3 regions of the Paenibacillus anseongensis genome follow, and region 2 is predicted to be linked to each of the others. Evidence: riboswitches for the same ligand, from Rfam matches in the RefSeq annotation. Region 2 holds a riboswitch; each other region holds the start of a gene.
What was found. A riboswitch is a leader RNA that binds a small molecule or an ion and turns the genes downstream of it on or off. The one in region 2 is predicted to bind cobalamin.
Positions count from the first base shown of each region.

Region 1: linked by a shared signal. The riboswitch ahead of GON05_RS27845 (S-layer homology domain-containing protein) and the one ahead of GON05_RS32680 (S-layer homology domain-containing protein) in region 2 are both predicted to bind cobalamin.
Region 3: linked by a shared signal. The riboswitch ahead of GON05_RS13095 (ABC transporter substrate-binding protein) and the one ahead of GON05_RS32680 (S-layer homology domain-containing protein) in region 2 are both predicted to bind cobalamin.

Region 1 covers NZ_WSEM01000026.1:9,171-13,989, forward strand. Annotated here, with positions in the region: gene GON05_RS27840 (DUF4430 domain-containing protein) at 1-560, opposite strand, end outside; gene GON05_RS27845 (S-layer homology domain-containing protein) at 574-2,217, opposite strand; cobalamin riboswitch at 2,515-2,717, opposite strand; gene GON05_RS27850 (NUDIX domain-containing protein) at 2,757-3,275, opposite strand; gene GON05_RS27855 (serine hydroxymethyltransferase) at 3,353-4,600, opposite strand; gene GON05_RS27860 (ABC transporter ATP-binding protein) at 4,738-4,819, opposite strand, start outside.
Region 2 covers NZ_WSEM01000034.1:373,241-378,059, reverse strand. Annotated here, with positions in the region: gene GON05_RS32690 (proline dehydrogenase family protein) at 1-830, shown strand, start outside; gene GON05_RS32685 (DinB family protein) at 934-1,392, shown strand; cobalamin riboswitch at 1,622-1,827, shown strand; gene GON05_RS32680 (S-layer homology domain-containing protein) at 1,984-4,819, shown strand, end outside.
Region 3 covers NZ_WSEM01000012.1:150,483-155,301, reverse strand. Annotated here, with positions in the region: gene GON05_RS13115 (Lrp/AsnC family transcriptional regulator) at 1-118, shown strand, start outside; gene GON05_RS13110 (aminotransferase class I/II-fold pyridoxal phosphate-dependent enzyme) at 134-1,339, shown strand; gene GON05_RS13105 (aspartyl-phosphate phosphatase Spo0E family protein) at 1,407-1,673, shown strand; gene GON05_RS13100 (hypothetical protein) at 1,736-2,266, shown strand; cobalamin riboswitch at 2,298-2,458, shown strand; gene GON05_RS13095 (ABC transporter substrate-binding protein) at 2,609-3,628, shown strand; gene GON05_RS13090 (FecCD family ABC transporter permease) at 3,629-4,666, shown strand; gene GON05_RS13085 (heme ABC transporter ATP-binding protein) at 4,672-4,819, shown strand, end outside.

The DNA.
Region 1 (4,819 bases), on a different contig from region 2:
TTATCCAGCAGCTTCATGTTATCTAAAATGGTCAAACACGTAACGGATAGGGTAGCCGTCATGGCCTTGTCAGAAATTTTGATGTTCTGAGGTTCAACAGGCAGCGGTTTCCCGGACGGGACAGGCTCCGTTAGGTATTTATCTTTACCTGTCTTAGGATCAATCTCTTGCTTGTCGGCAGGTTGACTGGCAGTAGGTTGGCTTTCAGCAGGTTGATTGGCAACAGGCGTTGGCGTTTCCTTTGGAAAGTCTTTATCGGATTCTTTAGCGGGTACTGCCTTCGTTGGTTCCGGCGTTTGCGTAGGTGCTGCCTCTAGCGGTTTAACCGTACTTACAGGCTGATCCGTTGATGGCTGCACGGCTGGGGGTTCAGCCTTAGAAGAATCAGGCTGCTGCTGGACAGCCTGACTCTTCCCTTCAACTTGCTGCCCAGCCGCTTCCGTCGTTGGTGCAGGCAATTTCGCTGGGATATTCGGTTGCGGTCCCATAAACAGGTAACTGGCTACGAGTGCAACCACGATAACGATGCCCGAAACGAGTTTCGTTTTCGTTATTTTCATAGGATCACCTGTTTCACAAAAGTTTAGAATTCATTAATAGTTGATATAGCATATCTGATACTTCACTGCGCGTTACAGCCGCTTCAGGTTGTATCTCTATCATGTCTTGAGACAAAATATGTTCACGATAAGAAAATGCTAGACTTGCTCTTGCCCATTCGGCCGTTTTCGTGTAATCCGTAAACTGAGCAAGCATATCTCGGATTTCGATGTCCTGCACATTCGTATCCAATCCGCAAAGTTTTGCCGCACGGGCAACCATCACAGCAGCTTCCTGCCGGGTAATGGTTTGTTCAGGAGTAAATGTATCCTCTGAAGTTCCTTGGATGAGGTTATAGGTGTAAGCCGTGCCTACATAGGGTGCATACCAGCTATCTGCAGAGACATCTTTGAAAACGGAAGCTGCCTTCAATGTCAGTCCCAGACTTCTGGTTACAATAGCTGCAAATTCAGCCCTTGTCATCGTTCGATCCGGTACAAATTGGGTGTCCGATATACCGTTAAGGATATTTCTTGCAGCCATCGCTTCTATGGATTTCTGATTGACATGTCCTTGAATATCCGTAAAAGTTCTACCTGCATTAGTAATAACGCTCGGCTTAACATCTTTATTTTTATTCGGCAATCCTTCGGTTTCCGGGGTCTTGGTTTCGTTGCCCGGATTCGTCTGAGAGCCCTTTTTGACATCTGCCATGTTGTAAAGACTAGTTTTCCCTGCACCTACTCTTTGTACGTTAACCAGCGTATAAAAAGCCTGCTCCGTAGACATCAGATTTTCACCGCTGCCGTCAGCTGTATGCAGAAATCCCTGTCCTTCTCGATAATAACTTAACAGATTGTCGACAAGGTTGTGGCCATTTTTAGTAAATCTGCGATCATCTGGACGGATGCCAAGCTCGCATAAAGCCATCAGAACTTGCGCCGCGCTTTCCAAATTCTCCGTCCCCCAGGTCGCGTACCCCCCCGAGTTATTCTGCATGTTGGATAGGGCTTCAACGGCCTTATCCGTTGCTGCTTTTACCTTTTCCTTACTTTGATATTTGGCGAGAGCTTGCAATGCCATACCCGTCACATCAGGGTCAGCCGTGTTACCAGATAAAGCAAATCCCCCGTCTGCCAACTGCCTTGTCAAGATTTCGTTGATATACATCTCTCTAGTCGCTTGAGTCTTCGCTTTTTTGTTCACAGGTATCTCATATTGGCCTGAATCCAGTGCAATCAGAGCGAAAATCGGACCGTTAATACCCTGCCAGTTCGTTTTCTCGAAATCCCCTAAAGGCTCTAACAAGTTATAGCCTGCTACATTGGAGGGGTCTTTGCCAATAGCGGTCAAAGCCAAAATCACTCTCGAATACTCCGTGTATTTCTTGTCATGCAAAACGCCGCCAAGCTCCTTAACATACTTTTCTACAACTTTGTAATAATCATCATAATAGCTCTGTGGGACTAAATATCCAGAACGAGCCAGCCCTATAACTGCCCATTCTCCACCTATAGATCCTACCTGCGGCTCTGAAACGGTCTTCGTCAGATAGGATGCAGTGTTCGTAACAACCTGAGAAATTTCTGCTTGATCAGCTGCAAAAGCCTGAATTGAACTGCTTACATAAATACAAAGAATAAGAAGTAGAACTGAAAGCTTCTTCATCATTCTCATTGCTCTCCCTCCAATATTTCAAATTAAATATTGGAGAAGGAGCAGAAATTGTTCTGCTCCTTCTCCATGCATGCTGCAAGCTATCGTTCTGTACTTTGATTCGTACCGTTCAATGGATTCGTTCCCATTCCCCATGGGTAACATTCCCCTGCTCTCATACTGATTAATTAGCATCGCAAAAAAGCCACCCTCTTCAGGGTGGCCTAACTTCTAATCATTGCGCGCAAAAATACACAATCTCAAATAAAATTATGCTAAGCATAATTTTGGTTCCCTCTTCTCACCCCCAAAGAATTAGAAACTCCATGAACAAAGGCAGGTCTCCTGGCTTATACGTCATTGCTTCTCTTCGCCTTCCCAATCTAGTATGCAAGACAGTGGCATTTTATGAAGAGTCGCTCAGTAATTACAGTGGTTGGGACCGCATCGGCTTCGTACCGAACTTCCCTTTTAAGCAAGCACCCGAAGTGAATACTTGCACCTTTATCTAGAACATTATTAAATTATGAACTAATGGTATCTCCTTTCTAATGTTTTGTCTACTTACTTTCATTTACTGATAGCTTGAAACTATCTCTAATAAATCGATGATCCTTAATCCATTCGGATACAATCATATAGACATTATCCTTCATATAAGGACTAAATGTGTCGTCATTCATAATCTCAACTTGCTGCGGAATAGTATCTACCAGCATGACACCATCCGTCTCAAATCCGCTCGGGAGCGCTCCAAGAGCACGGACCATGGAAATATAAATATTTTTCACAAATACTAGCTGGTCATTTTCAAAAATGAGATATTGCCCAATTCTCTCGATCGCATCCAGCTCTCCTCCAGCCTCTTCCTGCATCTCTCTTCGAACCGTTTGAAGAACGGGCTCCCCCTTCTCTCTCTTCCCTCCGGGCAACTCCCACCCCCGGCTGTGATGTCGAACAAGAACCAGTTTACCTTGATAGAATGCACAAATTAAGACACAGTTAGATTCACTAACGAGGCATTCCTTGGATAAAATAATCTTTTGATTCTGTAAAGCACCTGGAAATTCATACTTCACTCTGTCACCAACTTTATTTTTCTACTAATAAAAAAAGTATTTGATCCAAAGATCAAATACTTTGTTCAATTGTAACTTTAGTAGCTCAACCCTGGATATAATGGGAATTGCGCTGTCAGATCACTGACCATCCCCCGTACTTGGTTATGCACAGCTTCGTCCGTAGGATTTTTCAACGTTAACGCCACAATTTTGGCAATTGTTTTCATAGCTTCTTGATCCATGCCACGGGCGGTAACTGCTGGAGTGCCGATGCGGACTCCGCTTGTAACCATCGGTTTCGCAGGGTCGAAAGGAATCGCGTTTTTGTTTACCGTTACGCCTACTTCATCCAGCAAATGTTCCGCCTCTTTACCGGTGATACCCAGACTACGCAAGTCGATCAGCATCAGATGGTTATCTGTGCCTCCGGATACAAGATTGACACCTTCAGCCAAAAGCTCTTCTGATAACGTTTTGGCGTTAAGAACAACATTTTGAGCGTACGTTTTAAAATCTTGTTGAAGCGCTTCGCCAAAAGCAACGGCTTTAGCGGCGATGATATGCATCAATGGCCCGCCTTGCGTTCCGGGAAATACTGCTTTATCAATCGCTGCAGCCCAAGGCTTGCGGCAAAGAATCATACCGCCGCGGGGTCCGCGAAGCGTTTTATGCGTAGTTGTAGTTACAAAATGAGCGTGTGGCACAGGACTTGGATGTAACCCTGCCGCAACTAACCCTGCAATATGGGCCATGTCCACAAAAAACAAAGCTCCTACATCATGAGCTATCGCACCTAATGCTTCAAAATCAATGATGCGTGCATATGCGCTGGCACCAGCTACAATCATGCGTGGCTTATGCTTGAATGCCAATTTGCGAACCTCATTATAATCAATAAGCCCGTCGCTTTCTCTAACACCATAAGGAATAAAGTTATACAAAATACCCGAGGCATTAACAGGACTTCCATGTGTTAAGTGACCGCCATGCGCCAAGTTCATGCCAAGAACTGTATCTCCAGGTTTCAAAGCAGCTAAATATACCGCCAAATTGGCTTGCGCGCCGGAGTGCGGCTGCACGTTGGCATGCTCTGCGCCAAATAATTCTTTGGCACGATCACGCGCGATATCCTCAACGATATCGACATGCTCGCATCCGCCGTAGTAGCGTTTTCCTGGATAGCCTTCTGCGTATTTATTCGTCAAAACCGTTCCCATTGCTTGCAGAACAGCTTCGCTGACGAAGTTTTCAGATGCGATCAACTCAATTTTGTCACGTTGACGGCCAATTTCCAAATTCATTGCCTCAACAATTTTGGGGTCTTGTTTACGTAATTGTTCCACAGTCTATTGCTCCTTAGCATCGTTTTGTTATAAAAAAGATATCATAGAGCTGTGGCTATAGAGTAACTGGATTTAACTATATCTAGATATAGTTAATGGCTATATCAGTAGGAGACAGAGGAAACTTACCTACCTCATTAGAATGGAAAATGAATCACCCGCCCACACAACCGCTCAATCAATTCCCGCTCATGGCTAATCACCAAAACACCCGCACGC
Region 2 (4,819 bases):
GGTATATCGCCGGGGATAGCCTTCAGGAGGGATTGGAAACCGGAGAAAAGATATGGAGAAAAGGCTATTCTCTTTCTATTGAATATATTGGTGAGAATACCTCTGATGCCATACAATGCGAACAGGCCGTGGCTGAGATGATAGCTCTTATTCAGGGATTGAAGCAGTCTGGGGTTCCGGGCCGGGTGTCGTTCGATTTATCGCATATCGGATTAATGATAAGTCCTTCTCTTGCTTACTCCAACTTGATGGAAATGGCAAAACAAGCCGAAGGTACGAATATTGAATTGTTTATCAGCATGGAGGAGTCGGGAAAAACCGAAGGTATCTTATCCGTTTATAAGCGGGCAGCAACTGAATGCTCCAGTATTGGCATTACCTTGCAAGCGCATCTTACGAGAACACCAGAGGATTTGGCAGCGTTAACGTCACCTGGCCGGATCCGCATAGTAAAAGGGGCTTATCAGGAGTCGGTGTATCTATCGATTGTACGATCGCCTGAACTGAATGAGCGTTATTTGGAGTTAGTCGAAGCTGCAATCCGGCAAGGCCATCAAGTATCTATTGCTACTCATGACGACGTTATCATAAATGCCGTATTAGAGAGAGGCTGGTTAACAAACTCTCAAGCCGAGCTTGAAATGTTGTACGGGATCCGCCCGGATCTCGCTAACAGAATTCGCAGTGAGGGCAATCCTATAAGGATCTATGTTCCATACGGTCATGAATGGTACTTGTATCTATGTCACCGGATTGCGGAGTATCCCCCTAATCTGTATCAAGCTGTCATCGATATAGTAAGCGGGAAAGGAGTGGACAACAACTACTAACTAAAATGAGAATGTGTTCGTTATAGCATTCTTCACGTCCGCTAAGAATGAAGCACAATGGAGACGTACGACATTTTGCTATAATGCGTATACCAAGATTGGAGTGAAAACTATTAAACCAACACTAGAAAGCCTAAACCATTGGATTACCGAATTACCGTCAAAAATAGATGCTTTATCCGAACTCGCTCTTTCTGAGCGAACGCAGCCTAACAAATGGTCAATAAAAGAAATATTAGGACACTTGTCTGACTCTGCTCTCAACAATTTGCACCGATTCGTTAGTGCTCAATATGAAGTTCAGCCTTACACGGCGGTTAAGTACGCCCAAAATCATTGGGTAGAACTTATGGATTATCAGAACCTTCCAATTGAACATATCTTAAACTTATGGTTAAGTCTGAATAAGCAGATAGCTACTGTTATTGCGAAAATTCCCGAAGATAAGCTACAGAATTCATGTGATTTGGGCGAAGAACGGATTGTAACATTAGAGTGGATTATTAAAGACTATGTTGACCATTTGGAGCACCATCTCAAGCAAATATTTCGCATTCTTTAAATCCAAACTCAGAACGATAGTTAAATTAACCGTCCTTTCAAAGGGCGGTATTCTTTTGGGGTAAAAACCAGCATTAAGGTTTAACATAGCTTAAAATTGCTGGCAGATCCCATTCCGAAGCAGTTTGAGTTTATGAATAACCAAACATTTAGTTACATATATTTTTGTTCTATCAACCTATGAATCTACTGGACAAATAAATGATTAAACGCTAGTATGGGCAGTACAACTATATAATTGCAAATAAGGTGCACAATCGATAACAGAGTCGAAAGTGCTTAAAAGGGAAGTCAGGTGCAACACCTGCGCGGTCCCGCCACTGTAAATGCGGAGTTGCTTTTCTATCAGGCCACTGTCCCCACTTGAGGGGATGGGAAGGCGAAAAGTTTACGAGGATGCATGAGCCAGGATACCTGCCTATTTTGCTTGTCGCACTGTTTCTCCGGGGGGTGAGAAATTAGTTAGCATTCCTATGCCTTTTTTTGGCACAAGGATGTTGTTTTTTTGTTGGAATCAAAGGCAAACCCCACTCTGGGGCTTGCCTTTTTTTGCTTTGCTTTTTAACAAAATTGAAGGAGTGGTAAGAAAAGTATGTTAAGCAAAATGCATCGTAAAGCTATGTCGTCCTTGATGTCATTGGTCATGGTGTTATCTGTCCTATTCACCGCCATTGCGCCAGCTAATCCAATTTTCGCTGCGAATCAAGGACCGGTTTCAGTTGGCCTTCACATCGAAGGACCACAAGGACTTATCCACGAAGGAGCGGCGGAAGGTTCAAACGCATTAGAAGCGTTGCAAGCTGATTTAAGGCAAGCCCAAATTCAATTAGACATTACAAATTCAGCCTATGGTCCGTATGTGTCAGGAATTAATGGGATACACGCAGGACTTTACAATGGCTATGACGGATGGAACTTTGCCGTTAAACGTCAAGGGCAATGGATCATACCTGCAGTAGGAATGGATCAGTTTGAACTAGAAAGCAATGACCAAGTTAGTGTGTATTACGGTGATTTTAATACGCAACTAGTTCAATCCATTTCGATTCAACCTGGGGATGTTAAAGCCAACCAGCCGTTCTCTGTAACGGTTACGAAGAGCACTTATGATTGGTCAAGCAATCAACTTATTAACTCTCCGGCTAGCGGTGTGAAAGTAACTGTCGGTGGGACAGCAGTCGTAACGAACCCAAACGGTATAGCAGCATTTGATAAAGGTGTAAGTGCAGGAAATTATTCGCTTGAAGTTACGGATTATCAAGCAACTGCAGCACCGGGAATCGTCAGAGCTACTCAGTCATTGACTGTCAATACGGCACCGGCCATTCCGGTTGGGAATCTAACTCTTTCCGTTGAAAAATTTACATTAGGCCAAGGTTATTCTAAAGAACCGGTTAAAGTTCCTTTTTACGAAGGTGAAAATGGAGCAGCTGTGCTCACTCGCGTATTGGGTGAGGATAATATTCAGCATACTGGTAGTACGGAAGAACGTTTTTACTTATCTAAGGTTAAAGACGCTAGTAGTCAAGTAAATGTACCGAATTATATCAAAGAGCAAATGGATGCAGATGGCGTTCAATTAGGTACAAAGAATAACGAGCAGTGGCTGGGAGAATTCGATTATACGCCTATGTCCGGGTGGATGTATGCCGTAAATAATGTTTTTCCGAATGTAGGGATGTCCGACTATATCCCACATGATGGGGATGTCGTTCGAACTCAGTTCACGGTGTATGGCTTTGGAGCATCGCTGGGGGGCGACGAGTGGAGTCCGGGCTTTATACAAACAGCTAACAAGGATGCACTGACGGCTAGGATCGCAGAGATAAACAGTGATCCGAATAAAGCGGCGATTCTATCGAATGCAGTTGTTAAGTCCCTATATGATCAAGCGTATTCGCTGCTTACCAACATGGAAAGTAAGCAGCAAGACGTCGATAGTGCGCTAGCCAGTCTGAATGGTAATGTTAAACCTACAATTAAAGTAACCGGGATGACGGATAAGCAAGAAGTATCGCAGGCAAATATTAGCTTTAATGTGGAAGCGACGGATAACACCTCGGCTGTCATTACACCCGTAGTCAAGTTGAATGGAACTGTTATCTCCAAGACAGGTGGAGCTTACAATGTTGTTCTAAACGCAGGTGTAAACACAATTGCCATCACCGCTACAGGCGCATTCGGCAATACGGCAGAGCAAAATCTCACCATTACGTACAAAGCTAGTGTTGTAAACAATACGAAAGAACAGTTGAATAAAAACCTGGCCTATATTCTAAAAACGGTAGATAAACCGAAGTTTGGAACCGGCGGCGGAGAATGGTCTGTCCTTTCATTGGCCAGAGCTAACTACTCTGTACCTGATGGCTATTATCAATCGTACTATGACAATGTAGCTAGCACAGTAAAAGATAAAATGATTGCCAATGCCGGGGTATTGGATAAAACGAAAGGTACAGAGCACTCGAGAGTCATCCTGGGATTAACTTCGATTGGCAAAGATCCCAAAGCTGTTGGAGACTATGATCTTTTACAGGCACTTTCGGATTATGATTATGTCATTAAACAAGGCATGAATGGTCCAATCTTCGCTCTGCTTTCATTTGATTCTAAAAACTATGCAATCCCTTCTGCGGCAGAGGGAAAAGTACAAACAACAAGAGATAAACTAATTAAGTATTTGATAGATGGAGAATCAAACAAAGGTAACGCCGATCAAGGAGGCTGGGGGCTATCTCCCGGCGGTAGACCCGATGTCGATCTCACTGGAATGACGATGCAATCCCTTGCTCCGTATGCTCAGTCTAATGAAGATGTAAAAGCAGCGATAGCTCGAGCTGTTAATTGGCTTTCCAAATCTCAAAATAGTGAAGGAAGCTATACAAGCTTCGGAAGTACAAGCAGCGAGAGCCTGTCACAGGTGGTAACCGCGTTATCAGCAGTCGGCATAGATTCAAGATCAGACACTAGATTTATTAAAAATGGTAATTCTGCTCTGGATGCTTTAATGTCATTTGCGGTAGCCGATGGCGGCTTTAAGCATGTTAAAACAGGAAAAGTAGATTCTATGGCAACTGATCAAGGCACGTATGCACTTGTAGCCTATGATCGATTCCTGAATGGAAAAAATCGTCTGTATGATATGACAGATGTTGACGTTGAAAAACCAAGCATAACCGTAAATGGCCTAACGAATAACCAAGAAGTATCAGAGCCAAATCTTAGCTTTAGTGTTAGCGTAACAGATAACAGCGCTGAAGTTATAGCACCGGAAGTGAAGCTGAACGGAATAGTCATACCTAAGGTTGCCGATAAATACAGCGTTGTTCTTAACGTCGGAGCCAACACGATCACTGTTACAGCTACTGATTCCTCAGGGAATTCTGCTGAGCAATCGTTTACTATTACTTACAAAGTTAGTAGTGTAA
Region 3 (4,819 bases), on a different contig from region 2:
ATCGCCAATTGATCGCGTGCTTTCAACCAAAACGAATTTTATCTTGAAAAAATACAAACAAGACGGCATCATTTTCGAGGATCAGGCTGATGATCATCGGATGCTTGTCTCTCCGTAAGGAAGAGGTAAAGCCATGATCAAAAATGAGACAATCGTAGAGCCGAACAAAGTGAAATCGATGCAGGGCTACCTTGCTCCTGCCGTACGTGAAATGAAGCCTTCAGGTATTCGGAAGTTTTTTGATCTAGTAAGCAACAGCAAGGATGATATTATTTCCCTTGGTGTGGGGGAGCCGGATTTCTCAACCCCTTGGCACGTTCGTGAAGCAGCCGTTTACTCTTTGGAACGCGGCAGAACGAAATATACGCCAAACTCAGGAATTCCTGAGCTTCGCGAAGCGATTGCGGATTATTTGTACACATCCTTTAAAGTGAAATATGAGCCGTCGAATGAAGTCCTTGTGACCGTCGGAGGCAGTGAGGCCATTGATTTGGCACTGCGCGCTTTGATTACGCCGGGGGATGAGATTCTGATTCCAGAACCTTGCTACATCTCTTATTCGCCTATTACGAGTATTAGCGGCGGCGTTCCTGTCGGAATCGAAACATTCGCGAAGGATCAATTCAAGCTGACTGAGAAGGCGCTTCGTGATGCCATTACGCCACGCTCCAAGATTTTAATTCTATGTTATCCAAGCAATCCTACTGGCGGCATTATGACTTATGAGGACTGGCTGCCAATTGCCAAAGTCGTGGAAGAGAACGATCTTATTGTGATTTCGGATGAAATTTATGCGGAATTGACCTATGGGCAGAAGCATGTAAGTTTTGCAGCTGTTCCAGGCATGAAGGATCGGACGATTCTAGTCAGCGGCTTCTCCAAGGCTTTTGCGATGACTGGCTGGAGAATGGGATATGCATGCGGTCACCGAGAGTTGATCTCCGCTATGACCAAAATTCACCAGTATACGGTGATGTGCGCACCTGTGATGGGTCAAGTAGCTGCACATGAGGCTTTGACGAATGGTTTGGAAGAGAAAGACCGTATGATAGAGTCGTACAATCAACGCAGGCGCCTGGTCGTCAAAGGGTTCCGCGATATTGGACTGGAGTGTCACGAACCGCAGGGTGCTTTCTATGCGTTCCCAAGCGTTGTTGCCACAGGACTTACTTCAGACGAATTTGCCCAGCGGCTTTTATTCGAAGCTAAGGTTGCTGCTGTACCAGGAGATGTGTTCGGTTTAGGTGGGGAAGGTTTCTTACGCTGCTCTTATGCCTATAGTGTATCTCAACTGAATGAAGCTTTAGAGAGAATTGGAAAATTTCTAAGAAATTTGTGATTCAATCTGAAAAATCTATGTTAATTATTCATGAAAACTGGTATTCTTGTAGTAAGGAGGGATGAGCATGGCTTTCATGGAATACCAACTATCAACCTATCGAAAACATCTGCAAATTAATGAACAAGATTTCGAACAACGTTGGTTGACTAAGCGTGCTAAGAAACGTAACTCCCTAAACTTATTAGAAGAAGAGATTCATTCTCTGCGACGCAGGTTAGAACAGATGGTTCTGGACGGAGAGGAAATGACATCCGAATCTGTCGTAGAACTCAGTACGATACTTGATCTCAAAATAAATGAATATATGAATAATTGGAAGAAAAGTCGGTGAAAGCCGACTTTTCTCGCGACTATCGATATATTTAGATTCGTATACGGAGGTACTCTTACATCATGAAATTGAAATTTCTAATGGTCATGCTAGTGTCAGCGCTTATGGTGATAGTTGCGGGTTGTGGAGGACCAAAGCCGGATGTTTCTATCTTTGTCATGGGTCAAAATGGATTTCCAAGTGATGCAGGTGAGAAGCTAGAGGCATCTTTAAAATCGAAGATCGGCGAAACTCCTACCGTTAAGCTGAATACCTCTCCCATTTTCTCCATGGAAAAAATGATCGTTGAATTGGCGGCAGGCGGAAACGGCATCTTTATCCTGGCGGATGACCAATTTAAAACATTAAGCAATCAAGCAGGCTTCGTATCTTTGGATGAGACGATTAACCCTTCGGATTATCCGGACGGTGTTATCGAAATTGCGGAAGAGGGCAAGCCCGCCGAAAAGCATCTGTATGGAATTCCGCTCTCAGGCAACAAGTGGATGAAGGAGCAAGGCTTTGAAGGAAAAGGACTTATTGCTTTCATTCCTGTCAATGCCCCGAAAATGGAGGAAGCTAAGCAAGTACTCAAGGTTATTGCACAAAAGTAGCAAGAAGTCTATAATCGACAATTAGATTGATAGTCAAATATGCAGCCATTGGTGCCGGCAACGAATTCACTTATGAATTTCATTGCCGCTTAAAAGGGAAGCCGGTTGAAGTCCGGCGCGGTCCCGCCACTGTAATCCGGAAGAGAAGTATTGCCGGGGAGCCAGGATACCTGCCATGGTGCCGTTACGACATCCTTCGAGGAAAAGGATCGCTTTAAATCAGGAAGCAACGGATTCGTTGCTGAGCACCGCGATTTATCGTCCCCTTTGTTCCTTAGGAACAGAGGGGTTTTTTATTTGGGAATTATCGAAATCACAGGTTTCAGAGAGAGGGGTTACACCATGCAAGTGAAAAAGAACGGGATCAAGAGGACGCTCCTCTTATCGGTTGCTTTAGCGACAGCGGTTAGCTTAGCGGCTTGTGGTAAGCAAGAAGCGGAAATTACGAGTCCATCTAAGCTTGGCGGAGAGACAACGACGGCGCCTACTCCTGCTGCAACAGTAGCTGCGACATCCAAAAAGACGGCGTATCCGCTGAAAATTAAAGATGCAACGGGGAAAGAATTCACTTTTGACAAGGCGCCGGAGCGGATCGCATCGGTTTCTCCTGCAGAAACGGAAGCACTTTTTGCACTTGGATTGGATGATAAGATTGTCGGCGTTTCCGATTTCGATGATTATCCGGAAGCTGCGAAGTCCAAGCCCAAATTGGGAAGTATCACGAAGCCTAACCAGGAAGCTTTGATTGCGACTAATGCGAATATTGTCTTTACAGGTGTCTCGATGAAAGCGGACACGGTTGAAAAACTGCGTGAATCGAACATCAATGTGTTTAAAGTGGAGCCAAAGACATTGGATGATGCGATTGCGAACATTGAAACTTATGGTTTGATTACAGATCGTCAGGAACAAGCTGAGAAAATCGTCTCCAAGATGAAAGCGGATCGTAAGAAGGTTGTCGATGCCGTGAAAGATGTAAAGCAGGAAAATAAGAAAAAAGTATACATAGAATTCAGTCCGGGCTGGACCGTCGGCAGCGGCGAATTCATGGATGAGCTGATCAAACTTTCGGGCGGCATTAATGTAGCCGGCGACGGTAAAGGCTGGTATCAAATCAGCGAAGAGAAAATTATCGCACAAAACCCGGCTGTTATTCTCTTTGCGAATGGTGTCGTAGATACCAAAAGCAAGATGTCGCTTGATGAAATTATTCGCACACGAAGCGGCTGGGATGCTATTGAAGCTGTGAAGAACAAACAGGTAATCGGTCTTGACCAGAACCTGCTGAGCCGTCCGGGACCGAGATTGACCGATGGACTGTTGGAAATGGCGAAAGGCATTTATCCTGAACTGGTGAAATAAATGAAAAAAAAACTAATGCTATGGGGAGGAGTAGGGGTTATACTCCTTCTTCTTTCTATTCTGGCAAGTTTATCGCTGGGAACAGCTAATCTCCCAGTACTACAAATTGCGGGCATCCTAGGGAAGCATATTCCTTGGGCAGGCGATTACATCGACGTCACTTGGCAGCAGTCTGCGGAGCAAATTATAAATAAGGTGCGTTTGCCTCGCGTATTGCTGGGGATTCTGGTAGGGGCCTCTCTCTCCGTTGCCGGAGCTGCTTTCCAGGGCGTACTGCGCAATCCGCTTGCCGATCCATACGCGCTGGGGGTTTCTTCGGGCGCTTCGGTCGGGGCAGCGTTTTTAATCTATTTTGGTCTGCAGATGGCTTTGTTTGGGCAATGGTCGGTTCCGATTGTTGCTTTTGTAACGGGACTTATTTCCCTTTTCCTCGTGCTTAAGCTGGCTCAGATCGATGGCAAGCTGAAGATGGAGACGCTTATTTTGTCCGGCGTTGTCATGCAGGCTTTTCTTGGCGCGATTGTTTCCTTTATGGTTTCGATTTCCAAGCAGGTCATTAATGAAATTGTTTTTTGGTTAATGGGCAGCTTGGCCATGAGGGGCTGGCCGTACATAACGATTATTTCGCCATATTTAGTCATAGGTTTAGTCATACTGCTTAGTTATGCAAGATCATTGAATTTGCTTGCGTTGGGAGAGCGGCAGGCTTCCCATTTGGGAGTAAATGTAGAACGCACGAAGCTGATTGTGCTAATCGTTGCTACATTTATTACGGCGGCAGCTGTCTCTGTAGCAGGTGTTATCGGCTTCGTAGGACTCATCATTCCGCACTTGGTTCGTCTGATCGTCGGTCCGGACTATCGTCTTATTATTCCTTTGTCCGCGATTGGCGGCGGCATCTATGTCTTGTGGGCGGACACGCTCGCTCGTACCTTGCTAAGTCCGACGGAGATTCCGCTTGGAGTTATCACTGCGTTTTTGGGGGCGCCATTTTTTGCCTATTTGCTACATAAGGATAAGAAAACGTTAAGAGGTTGAAAAAGATGATTAAAGTGCAGCAGCTTTCGCAAAGCTTTCATGAACGGCCGGTACTTGAAAATATAAGCTTTGAGGTCCAACACGGTGAGTTTTTTGGCATTATTGGGCCAAATGGCAGCGGGAAATCGACGTTGCTACGCCTTCTTTCCGGGA